DNA from 3 places in the Streptomyces sp. NPDC050439 genome. Region 2 is predicted to be linked to each of the others. Evidence: riboswitches for the same ligand, from Rfam matches in the RefSeq annotation. Region 2 holds a riboswitch; each other region holds the start of a gene.
What was found. A riboswitch is a leader RNA that binds a small molecule or an ion and turns the genes downstream of it on or off. The one in region 2 is predicted to bind cyclic di-AMP.

Region 1: linked by a shared signal. The riboswitch ahead of AB0I66_RS17665 (C40 family peptidase) and the one ahead of AB0I66_RS01800 (LysM peptidoglycan-binding domain-containing protein) in region 2 are both predicted to bind cyclic di-AMP.
Region 3: linked by a shared signal. The riboswitch ahead of AB0I66_RS33135 (transglycosylase family protein) and the one ahead of AB0I66_RS01800 (LysM peptidoglycan-binding domain-containing protein) in region 2 are both predicted to bind cyclic di-AMP.

The regions. Positions count from the first base shown of each region.
Region 1 is NZ_JBFAJT010000004.1:69,192-72,458, reverse strand. Features, by position in the region: gene pcrA (DNA helicase PcrA) at 1-1,563, opposite strand, end outside; cyclic di-AMP (ydaO/yuaA leader) riboswitch at 1,807-1,964, shown strand; gene AB0I66_RS17665 (C40 family peptidase) at 1,972-3,180, shown strand.
Region 2 is NZ_JBFAJT010000001.1:379,941-383,207, reverse strand. Features, by position in the region: gene AB0I66_RS01805 (hypothetical protein) at 1-368, opposite strand, end outside; gene AB0I66_RS01800 (LysM peptidoglycan-binding domain-containing protein) at 532-1,281, opposite strand; cyclic di-AMP (ydaO/yuaA leader) riboswitch at 1,285-1,441, opposite strand; gene AB0I66_RS01795 (restriction endonuclease) at 1,820-2,506, opposite strand; gene AB0I66_RS01790 (PAS domain S-box protein) at 2,695-3,267, opposite strand, start outside.
Region 3 is NZ_JBFAJT010000009.1:135,418-138,684, reverse strand. Features, by position in the region: gene AB0I66_RS33145 (cytochrome P450) at 1-187, shown strand, start outside; gene AB0I66_RS33140 (transglycosylase family protein) at 351-1,343, shown strand; cyclic di-AMP (ydaO/yuaA leader) riboswitch at 1,525-1,719, shown strand; gene AB0I66_RS33135 (transglycosylase family protein) at 1,723-2,430, shown strand; gene eno (phosphopyruvate hydratase) at 2,657-3,267, shown strand, end outside.

The DNA.
Region 1 (3,267 bases), on a different contig from region 2:
CATTCCGTACGCCTCATCGACGCGCTTCAGGGCCTGCGGGAAGGAGATCTTCTCGCGCTGCGAGAGCGCGTCGATCATCGCCTCCGCGCGGTCACCGATACCCCTCTTGGGCACGTTCAGAATGCGCCGCAGTGGGACGGAGTCCTCCGGGTTGGCGAGCACGCGCAGATACGCGAGGACGTCCCGGACCTCCTTGCGCTCGTAGAAGCGGACGCCGCCGACGACCTTGTAGGGCAGGCCGACGCGGATGAAGATCTCTTCGAAGACACGCGACTGCGCGTTCGTCCGGTAGAAGATCGCGACGTCGCCCGCCTTCGCGTCGCCCGCGTCGGTGAGCCGGTCGATCTCGTCGGCGACGAACTGCGCCTCGTCGTGCTCGGTGTCGGCGACATAGCCGGTGATGCCGGCGCCCGCGCCCGCGTTGGTCCACAGGTTCTTGGGGCGGCGGCTTTCGTTGCGCTCGATGACTGCGTTGGCCGCGGTCAGGATCGTCTGCGTGGAGCGGTAGTTCTGCTCCAGGAGGATCGTGGTCGCGTCGGGGTAGTCCTCCTCGAACTGGAGGATGTTGCGGATCGTCGCGCCGCGGAAGGCGTAGATCGACTGGTCGGCGTCACCCACGACACACAGCTCGGCCGGGTCGTCGCCCTCGCCTCCGGAGGGGCCCACCAGCTCGCGCACCAGGGCGTACTGCGCGTGGTTGGTGTCCTGGTACTCGTCGACCATGACGTGGCGGAAGCGGCGGCGGTAGTGCTCGGCGACGTCCGGGAACGCGCGGAACATGTGGACCGTCGTCATGATCAGGTCGTCGAAGTCGAGGGCGTTCGCCTCGCGCAGCCGCGACTGGTACATCGCGTACGCCTGGGCGAGCGCCTTCTCGAAGCCGTCGGCGGCCTGTCCCGCGAAGGTCTCCTCGTCGATCAGCTCGTTCTTCAGGTTCGAGATCTTGGCGCTGAAGGACTTCGGCGGGAACTTCTTCGGGTCGATGTCCAGGTCACGGCAGACCAGCGCCATCAGCCGCTTGGAGTCGGCGGCGTCGTAGATCGAGAAGGAGGAGGTGAAGCCCAGCTTCTTCGACTCGCGGCGCAGGATGCGGACGCAGGCGCTGTGGAAGGTCGACACCCACATCGCGTTCGCCCGCGGTCCGACGAGCTGCTCGACGCGCTCCTTCATCTCGCCCGCGGCCTTGTTCGTGAACGTGATCGCCAGGATCTGTCCCGGGTGCACGTGCCGCTCGGCCAGGAGATACGCGATGCGGTGCGTCAGGACCCGGGTCTTGCCGGAGCCCGCGCCCGCGACGATGAGCAGCGGTGAGTCCGCGTGCACGACGGCCGCGCGCTGGTTCTCGTTCAGCCCGTCGAGCAGGGCCGCCGGGTCGATCACGGGGCGCGGGGCGCCGCCGCGGTAGTGCGCGTCCCGGGGTACGGGCGCGTCGAACTTCCCGTCGAACAGATCGTCCGGAACGGATTCCGGGGCACTGTCCTCGGGCGGCGGCGGGGGCTCCTCCTCGGAAGCCCGCGAGGGCTTGAGGTCCGCCAGGAAGCTGTCATCAAAGAGGCTGCTCATCGCCTCCCGAGTCTAGGCGGCCCCACTGACAACCCGCCCCGGGTTCCGGCCACGTCCACCCGCACACGGCCCGCCCGCGGATCGTCACGTTCCGCGACTGCGCTGCGTGTCCGCGTCAAGGGCTTCGTAAAGTAACGAAAATGTATCGGGCATATCGAACATCAACCTTCACACGGACCACACGAGTTGGCTACCGTGCTCCGCGGGCTGCTCGTACTCCCACCGGCGAACCCCGCCGGTAACGGGTGGCCTCCGCCGAGTTCGATCTCCTCGGAGCCGGGGACCCACCAAGAACTTGGGGTGAATCGGTCCCGTACGCAGTACGGGACTGTAGGGCAACCTTCCGGAACCACCCGCCCGAACCCGACAGCTAACCCGGTAGGCGGTCTACGGAAGGAGTCGCCTCCCTTGGCGTCGCACCGCAAGCCGCGGGCCCGCATCACCGGTCTGCGCACCGCTCCGGCCCTCGGCATCACGACGGCAGCCCTCACCTCCGTGGCCCTCCTGTCACAGAGCGCGCAAGCGGCACCGTCAGCGCCCCGGAAGCCCAGCCTCGAAGAGGTGCAGAAGAAGGTCGACGACCTCTACCACCAGGCGGGCGTGGCCACCCAGAAGTACAACTCGGTCAAGGAGCGCACCGACAAGCAGCGCAAGAAGGTCGACACCCTTCTCGACGACGTGGCCGAGCGCGCCGACAAGCTGAACGAGGCCCGCCGGCAGCTGGGCACGTTCGCCGCGGCCCAGTACCGCACCGGCGGCGTCTCCGAGACCGCCACGATGATGCTCGCCGACGACCCGCAGGGGTACTTCGACCAGAACCACCTGTCGGACCGGCTGACCGCACGCCAGAAGAAGGCGGTCGACGACTACCAGACGCAGCAGGCCTCGGCCACGAAGCAGCGCACGAAGGCCGCCAAGAGCCTGGAGACGCTGAGCGACTCGCGGAACGATCTGCGGACGAGCAAGCAGACCGTCCAGAAGAAGCTGGGCAAGGCGCGCACGCTGCTCTCGGAGCTGACGGCCGAGGAGAAGGCGCGGCTCGCGGCGATCGAGAAGAAGAAGGAAGAAGAGGCCAAGCGCAAGGCCGCCGAGCTGGCGCGCAAGCAGGAGGCCGAGGCGGAGGCCAAGCGCAAGGCGGCGGAAGAGGCCGCGGCCAAGGAGCGCGAGAAGGAGACCCCGGACTCGGGCACGGGGTCGGGTACGGGCTCGGGTTCCGACACCGGCACGGGTTCCGGCTCCGGCTCCGGCGGCACGGACAGTGGTTACGCGACGAAGGCCGCGAAGGTGATCAACTTCGCCGAGGCGCAGATCGGCAAGCCGTATGTGTGGGGCGCGACCGGGCCCGACTCCTACGACTGCTCCGGGCTCACCCAGGACGCGTGGAAGGCCGCGGGGATCTCTCTGCCGCGTACGACGTGGGACCAGGTGAAGGTCGGCACGACCGTGAAGACGGCCGACGCCAAGCCCGGCGACCTGGTGTTCTTCTACGACGACATCAGCCACGTCGGGATCTACATCGGCGACGGCAAGATGATCCACGCCCCGAAGCCGGGTACGAACGTCCGCGTCGAGTCGATCTACTACATGCCCATCCACAGTGTGGTGCGGCCCGCCTGAGCACTCGCCCAGGAACCCACCTACGCGCGCGTGGCGGGGGGGGCGGGCGGCGGGGTGGGCGGCCGGCAGGCCCGCGGGACGGCGGGT
Region 2 (3,267 bases):
TTGCCGAGCCAGCCCGATGCCTCGGCGCCCGGGAAGCTGCTGTCCCGGCTCCACGCCGCGCCGTCCCAGCGGTACAGCATCGGCCGCACCCAGTCGGTGGTGTGCTCGTACCCGGTCGCCCAGGCATCGCCCGGCCCGCGGGCGGCGAGATCGGACACGGTCACGGGCGGTGCGGCCGCGGGTACCGGCAGCGCCGACCAGCTCGGCGTCACGCTCGGCGCGTGGGCTTCGGCAGGCGGCACCGCCGCGGCCGGGGATACGAGCGCGACAGGCGACACGGCCGCGGTACACGCGACGACAAGGCAGACGATGACCGCACGGAGATCACGGGCATCACGGAGAGCACGAAGACCACGGAGACCGTTCATGAGACCCCCCAGAACGCGAAGGTCGCTCACCTTATTGGCATGCCCCCGTCCGTGAATAGACGGGTGCATGCCAATTCGAGGCTCCCCTGCGGGAGGTTCCGACAGCCCTGGGCCCCGGCACGTACGGCGTGCCGGGGCCCAGGGCCCGAGAGACCGGGATCCCCTAGTAGGGGCCGTTCACGTTGTCGATCGAGCCGTAGCGGTCGGCCGCGTAGTTGCAGGCGGCGGTGATGTTGGCGACCGGGTCATAGCTGTCCAGCGAGGTGCCGACCACGTGGTAGGCGTCGAAGGTCGGGGCGATGACCTGCAGGAGTCCCTTGGACGGGGTTCCCGCGACGGCGTTGACGTCCCAGTTGTTGATGGCCAGCGGGTTGCCGGAGGACTCGCGCATGACGTTGCGGTGGATGCCCTCGTAAGTGCCGGGGATGCCGTGCTGCGCCATGACGTCGAGCGACTCCTTGATCCAGCCGTCGAGGTTGTCGGCGTACGTCTTCTTCGCCGGGGCGACGGCGGGCTTGGCGGCGTTCGTGCGCTCGGAACGGTCCGCCCGCTCGTCGGAGGCCTTGCGGGCGGCCGCGTCGTCCGCCGGAGCCTTCTGCCCAATGGTGATCTTGAGGCCGGGGTGTATCAGCTTCGGGTCGGCACCCAGAACGCTGCGGTTGTCCTCGTACAGCTTCTTCCAGCCGCCGCCGACGGAGTGCTCCCGGGCGATCTTGGCGAGAGAGTCGCCCGCGGCGACGACATAGGTCTTGGGGGCGGCGGCGGGCTTGGCGGCCGCCGCGGGCTGCGCCGCACTGGCGGCGGTCGCGCCGATCACCGGGAGGACGAGCACGGCGCCGCCCGTACCTGCCGCGGCGATGCCCCGGCTGAGCGAGCTGGACTTGGGGCGGCGGTGCTTACCCTTTGCAGGCATGACGAATTTCCTCTCCGTCGCCTACGAGGTGAGCTGTCGGGTTCGGACGGGAGATGTCCGGTCGCACTGTGAATGCGACTTCACCCCTAGCCGTTCCGGAATCCGGATCGGCGGCTTACCTGGGTCCCCCGCTCCTGCCGTGCGTAAGTGAGTGAGTACGGGAAGGGTTTCCGGACAGCGGCAGGATTCGGCGTTCCATCCGGATTGACGGTGACGTTAGGCGAGATTGCCCGGACAGAACAAGGCCGGAATTCTCTCGGAGAATGCGCGAGGGTCATTCTCGGAGTCCGCGGCCCGCGCCCCCATTGATCAATTAGCCTCAACTTTGTTTGGGGGAAGCGAAAATGCGCTGGGCGGCTCTTGCGGCCCCGATCTGCGGGTGTGACTCATTCCACTGCGCTGCGACGCCAAGTGGGTGCAGACGTGGCCTTATTCGCAAAAGCGGACATAATGCGATCCCTATTTTTCATGTCAAAACGGGCATCTTTTTTGGGTGGGACCCGGTGGTGATGCCTTCCGGCGAGCCTGATATGGGCTCTCAGTTCGTAGGCATAAAGCGAGGCGGGGGCGGGATATTGGGCAGCAATTCCCACAACGGCCGTGATCCCGCCGCCCAGTTGGCGAGCGTGGCGCGGTCGACCAGGTGCATGTGCAGCTGTCGGGCCAGGGGGGCGCACCGCTGGGAAAAGCGTCCGTTGGTCACCACCAGGACGATGTCCGCGCCGTGCAGCTGGCGGGCTGTCCCGTTGACGCGCTGCAGGTCGGGCGTGCCGACCGGCGAACCCTGCGCTCCGTTCCCGCGGTGCTTGCACTGGATGACCCACTTGCGGCCCATCGGGTCGGTGGCCAGCACGTCAGCCCCGTTGTCACCCGTGCCACCCGTCTGCCGGGCATCCGTACAGCCGTCGCGGCGCATCAAGTCCCGCACCGCGTACTCGAAGTCGCGGTGATGCAGTGAGTCCAATTGCGACATCGCATAGCGCAGTTGACGGCGCCGGACGTCCGCCCACAGGGCCCGTTGGCGTCGCTGATGCAAGATTCCAAGGCTCGCGACCGCGGCCGCGACACTTGACCCGATCAGTAACCACCAGTGGTCCATCAGCCAATTGACCAATGAGGTGACGAGTACGAGGGCCACGGCAGCACCGGCAAGGAGCGCCACGAGTCGCGCTTGTTGCCGCTGCTGCCTTTTGGTCGGGCGCCGCCGGCGCCGCCGCGCGGGCATCCGCCGCGTCACTGCCGACCGCCCTGGAGTGAAAAGAGCCTGACAATCGGCATGAGCGGCTCCCTTTCCCGACGGACTCCCCCTCCGACCTTCCATGTTTGCAGCCACCACTGACGGTCCGAATAGATTCGTTCACGTCAGACGCAGGGCTATTTCCAGGCGTTGACTCCGTGCCCGGATTCCGTCCGTCAGACGGAACTGAGCGGATGGGCCGCCGTCGCCGATCGCGGGGGCCAGGCGCGTGGGGCGAGGATGCCCAGGACGTAGGCCCGGGCGACCAGGGCGGGGCGGGTGGTGGCGTCCAGGAGTTGCCGCAGGCGGCTCAGGTGGTAGTCGACCGTCTGCCGGGACAGCCGCAGCGAGGTGGCGATGTCACTGTTGCTGCTGCCTTCCGCAAGGAGGGAGAGGATGCGAATCTGCGCCGCGGTGAGCGAGGGGTGGGCCTCGTGGGCCAGGCTCTGATGTGTGACGACGGCCCAGACGTGCCGGGCTCGGCCGGCGGAATGGCCGACCGTCGTCAGGTGCAGCTGCGCACGGCGTTGCCGCCCCTGAGTGTCGACGAGCACGGCGGACGTCTCCACCCGTCTCGTGCGGCGGGCTATCAGACCGTTCCATCTGCGGTGCAGCTGTTCCAGGTCAGAGGTAGAGGCGGAGGCGGAGGCGAGCAGCGTGTGTGCGCGGCGGCCCACCAGGTCGGGCAGCCCGAGGTGGAAGAGATCGGCGGCCGCCGAACTCGCCTCGATCACGCGCCCGTTGGCCGA
Region 3 (3,267 bases), on a different contig from region 2:
TCATTACTGTCTCGGCGCACCGCTGGCCAGACTCGAAGGGCAGGCCGCCCTCGCGACCCTCCTGCGGCGCCTCCCTGACCTGCGCCTGGCGGTGGAACCTGGTGATTTGAGATGGCGCGGCGGGCTGATCATGCGGGGACTGCGCACGCTTCCCGTGGAGTTCACACCCGCACAGCAGAGCAAATAATCGACCCCTGGAACGACGTTTAGCTGACGGACCGTCAAGACTGTGACTTTCACGTGATCTCCGCTGCATCGACTTGTGACAAGCGTTCGACTGCCGCTACGTTCACCGACGACTCGGCATCCCGTGCCGCAGTCGTCGCTCCAGTCACGCGAAAGGCAACCGCATGCTCTCCGGCAATGGTCGTCACCGACGCCCCCGCCAGGCCCCGGCCCTGATCGTCGCGGCAGGAGTGGCGGGATCGGCCATCGCGATCCCGCTGCTCGGCGCCACCAGCGCGAGCGCGGCGGACACCGCCACGTGGGACAAGGTCGCGGAGTGCGAGAGCGGCGGATCCTGGAGCTCGGACGCGGGCAACGGCTACTACGGCGGGCTCCAGCTCTCGCAGGAGACCTGGGAGGAGTACGGCGGCCTCGACTTCGCGCCGAGCGCCGACCAGGCGAGCCGTTCCCAGCAGATCTCCGTGGCCGAGAAGATTCTCGACGACCAGGGGCCCGACCACTGGCCGAGCTGCGCGCCGGTCGCCGGTCTCACCGAGGGCGGCGCCGCCGCCGACGTCGACCCGGGCGCCCCGATCACGACCATCCCTTCTGACGAGCCGTCGGAATCGACCGGTTCGGACGACGAGTCGTCGAAGCCGGGCGGGTCGGATGAGACGGACGCGTCGCCGAGCGAGTCGGCCGACCCCTCGGACGACGCCGAGCCGTCCGGGAAGCCGGACGCCGACGACGCGTCACGAGACAAGAATCACGACGAGTCGGGCAAGTCGGATGACTCGGACGAGTCGGCCGAGGCCGGTGACTCGACCAAGTCCGGTGACCCGGACAAGTCCGGGCGCGAAGAGGCCACTTCGCCCGCCCCCACCCCCTCCACCGGCGAGGGCGAAGGCCGCCACCGCGGCGGCAGCGCCGACGACGAGGCGTCCGAAGGCTCAGCCCGCGAGGGTTCGGGCCGGCACGCCTCACGCGGCGACGAGCGCGAGCACGACGTCACCGACGGGACGTACACGGTCCGTTCCGGGGACAGCCTCTCGGTCATCGCCGACGACCTGGAGGTGCAGGGCGGGTGGACCGAGCTGTACGCCGAGAACGAGAAGTCGGTCGGCACCGACCCCGACCTCATCCTTCCCGGTCAGAGCCTCGATTTGGGCGAAAAGTAGGGGTAGTTGGCGAGTCGCTTTGCGCTTGATGTCCCAATTGGCGCAAGTGAGACATGGGTCTCAGAAGCCCTGATCGTCTTTGAAATTCGGGCGATCGCATGTCTACGGTCGTGACCGCTCGCCACAGCGGGCCCCGCCGGTCGGTACGCCGAGTCCTGCCAACGGCCGTTCGGGAACAGTCGTCGCGTAAGCGCCGTAGGCAGGAGCGGGGGACCCAAGGTTTCCGCCGGGCCCGGCCGTTGAACGGCCTCGCGAGAGCGAGGCGGGGAGACGGACGGGAACGGCTAGGGGTTAAGTCGCACTCAGGAAGTGCGGCCGGGCAACTTCATCGGCCCGAACCCGACAGCTCACCTCGCAGGCGTCGGTGAGGGGATCACTCATGCTGTTTTCCAGCAAGGGCAAGCACCGCCGCCCGTCCAAGGCCACCCGTGTCGCCACGCTCGCCGGCGTCACCGGTGTCGCGGTCGCAGCCCCGCTGATGGCGGCCGGCCAGGCCTCCGCCGCCACGAACTCCGAGTGGGACGCCGTCGCCCAGTGCGAGTCGGGCGGCAACTGGTCCATCAACACCGGCAACGGCTACACGGGCGGCCTGCAGTTCTCGTCGTCCACCTGGGCGGCGTACGGCGGCACGAAGTACGCGCCCACCGCCGACAAGGCCTCCAAGGCCCAGCAGATCGAGATCGGCGAGAAGGTCCTCGCGGGTCAGGGCAAGGGTGCCTGGCCGAGCTGCGGTGTCGGCCTCTCGGGCGCCTCCAACGAGGGTGGCGGTGCGCAGGAGAGCGCCCCGCAGCAGACCCAGGAGCAGCCCAAGAGCCAGCCCACGCCGCAGACCGAGCAGCCGCAGCAGGCCGCTCCGAAGGCGGAGGCCGCGCCGAAGGCCGAGTCCAAGAAGACCGTCGAGACCCCGACCGGCAAGACGGTCAAGAAGGGTGACGGCGAGTACAAGGTCAAGAAGGGTGACACCCTCTCCAAGATCGCCAAGGCGGAGGACGTCAAGGGCGGCTGGCACAAGGTGTACAAGCTCAACGGCGACATCATCGAGAACGCCGACATGATCTTCCCCGGTCAGCAGCTCCACCTGAGCTAAGCGGTAGCTGCCGTCCCCACCCCGTCCCCTCGGGTCCACCCCGCCCCGGTGCGCGTATCCCCCGTACGCACCGGGGCGGGGTATGTTTGTTCCGTTCGGAAACTTTTTGCTCTCGGTTTGTCCACAGGACGGTCGCTCGGCTGGCTCTTGTCCGGGAGCCGGTTAGGCTCGTGTCCGCGAGGCCAACGCCTCGCGTACCCGCGTCACATCCCAGAAGGAGATGCTCGTGCCGTCCATCGACGTCGTCGTAGCCCGGGAAATCCTGGACTCCCGAGGCAACCCCACGGTCGAGGTCGAGGTCGGCCTCGACGACGGCAGCACGGGTCGTGCCGCCGTTCCGTCCGGTGCGTCCACCGGTGCTTTCGAGGCCATCGAACTCCGTGACGGTGACCCCAACCGTTACATGGGCAAGGGCGTGGAGAAGGCCGTCCTCGCCGTCATCGAGCAGATCGGCCCGGAGCTCGTCGGGTACGACGCGACCGAGCAGCGCCTGATCGACCAGGCGATGTTCGACCTCGACGCCACCGACAACAAGGGCTCGCTCGGCGCCAACGCCATCCTCGGCGTCTCGCTCGCCGTCGCGCACGCCGCGTCGGAGGCCTCCGACCTCCCGCTCTTCCGCTACCTCGGCGGCCCGAACGCGCACCTGCTGCCCGTTCCGATGATGAACATCCTGAACGGCGGGTCGCACGCCGACTCGAACGTCGACATCCAGGAGTTCATGATCGCGCCGATCGGCGCCGAGTCGTTCTCCGAGGCCCTGCGCTGGGGCACCGAGGTCTACCACACGCTGAAGAAGGTCCTGAAGGACAAGGGCCTCTCCACCGGCCTGGGCGA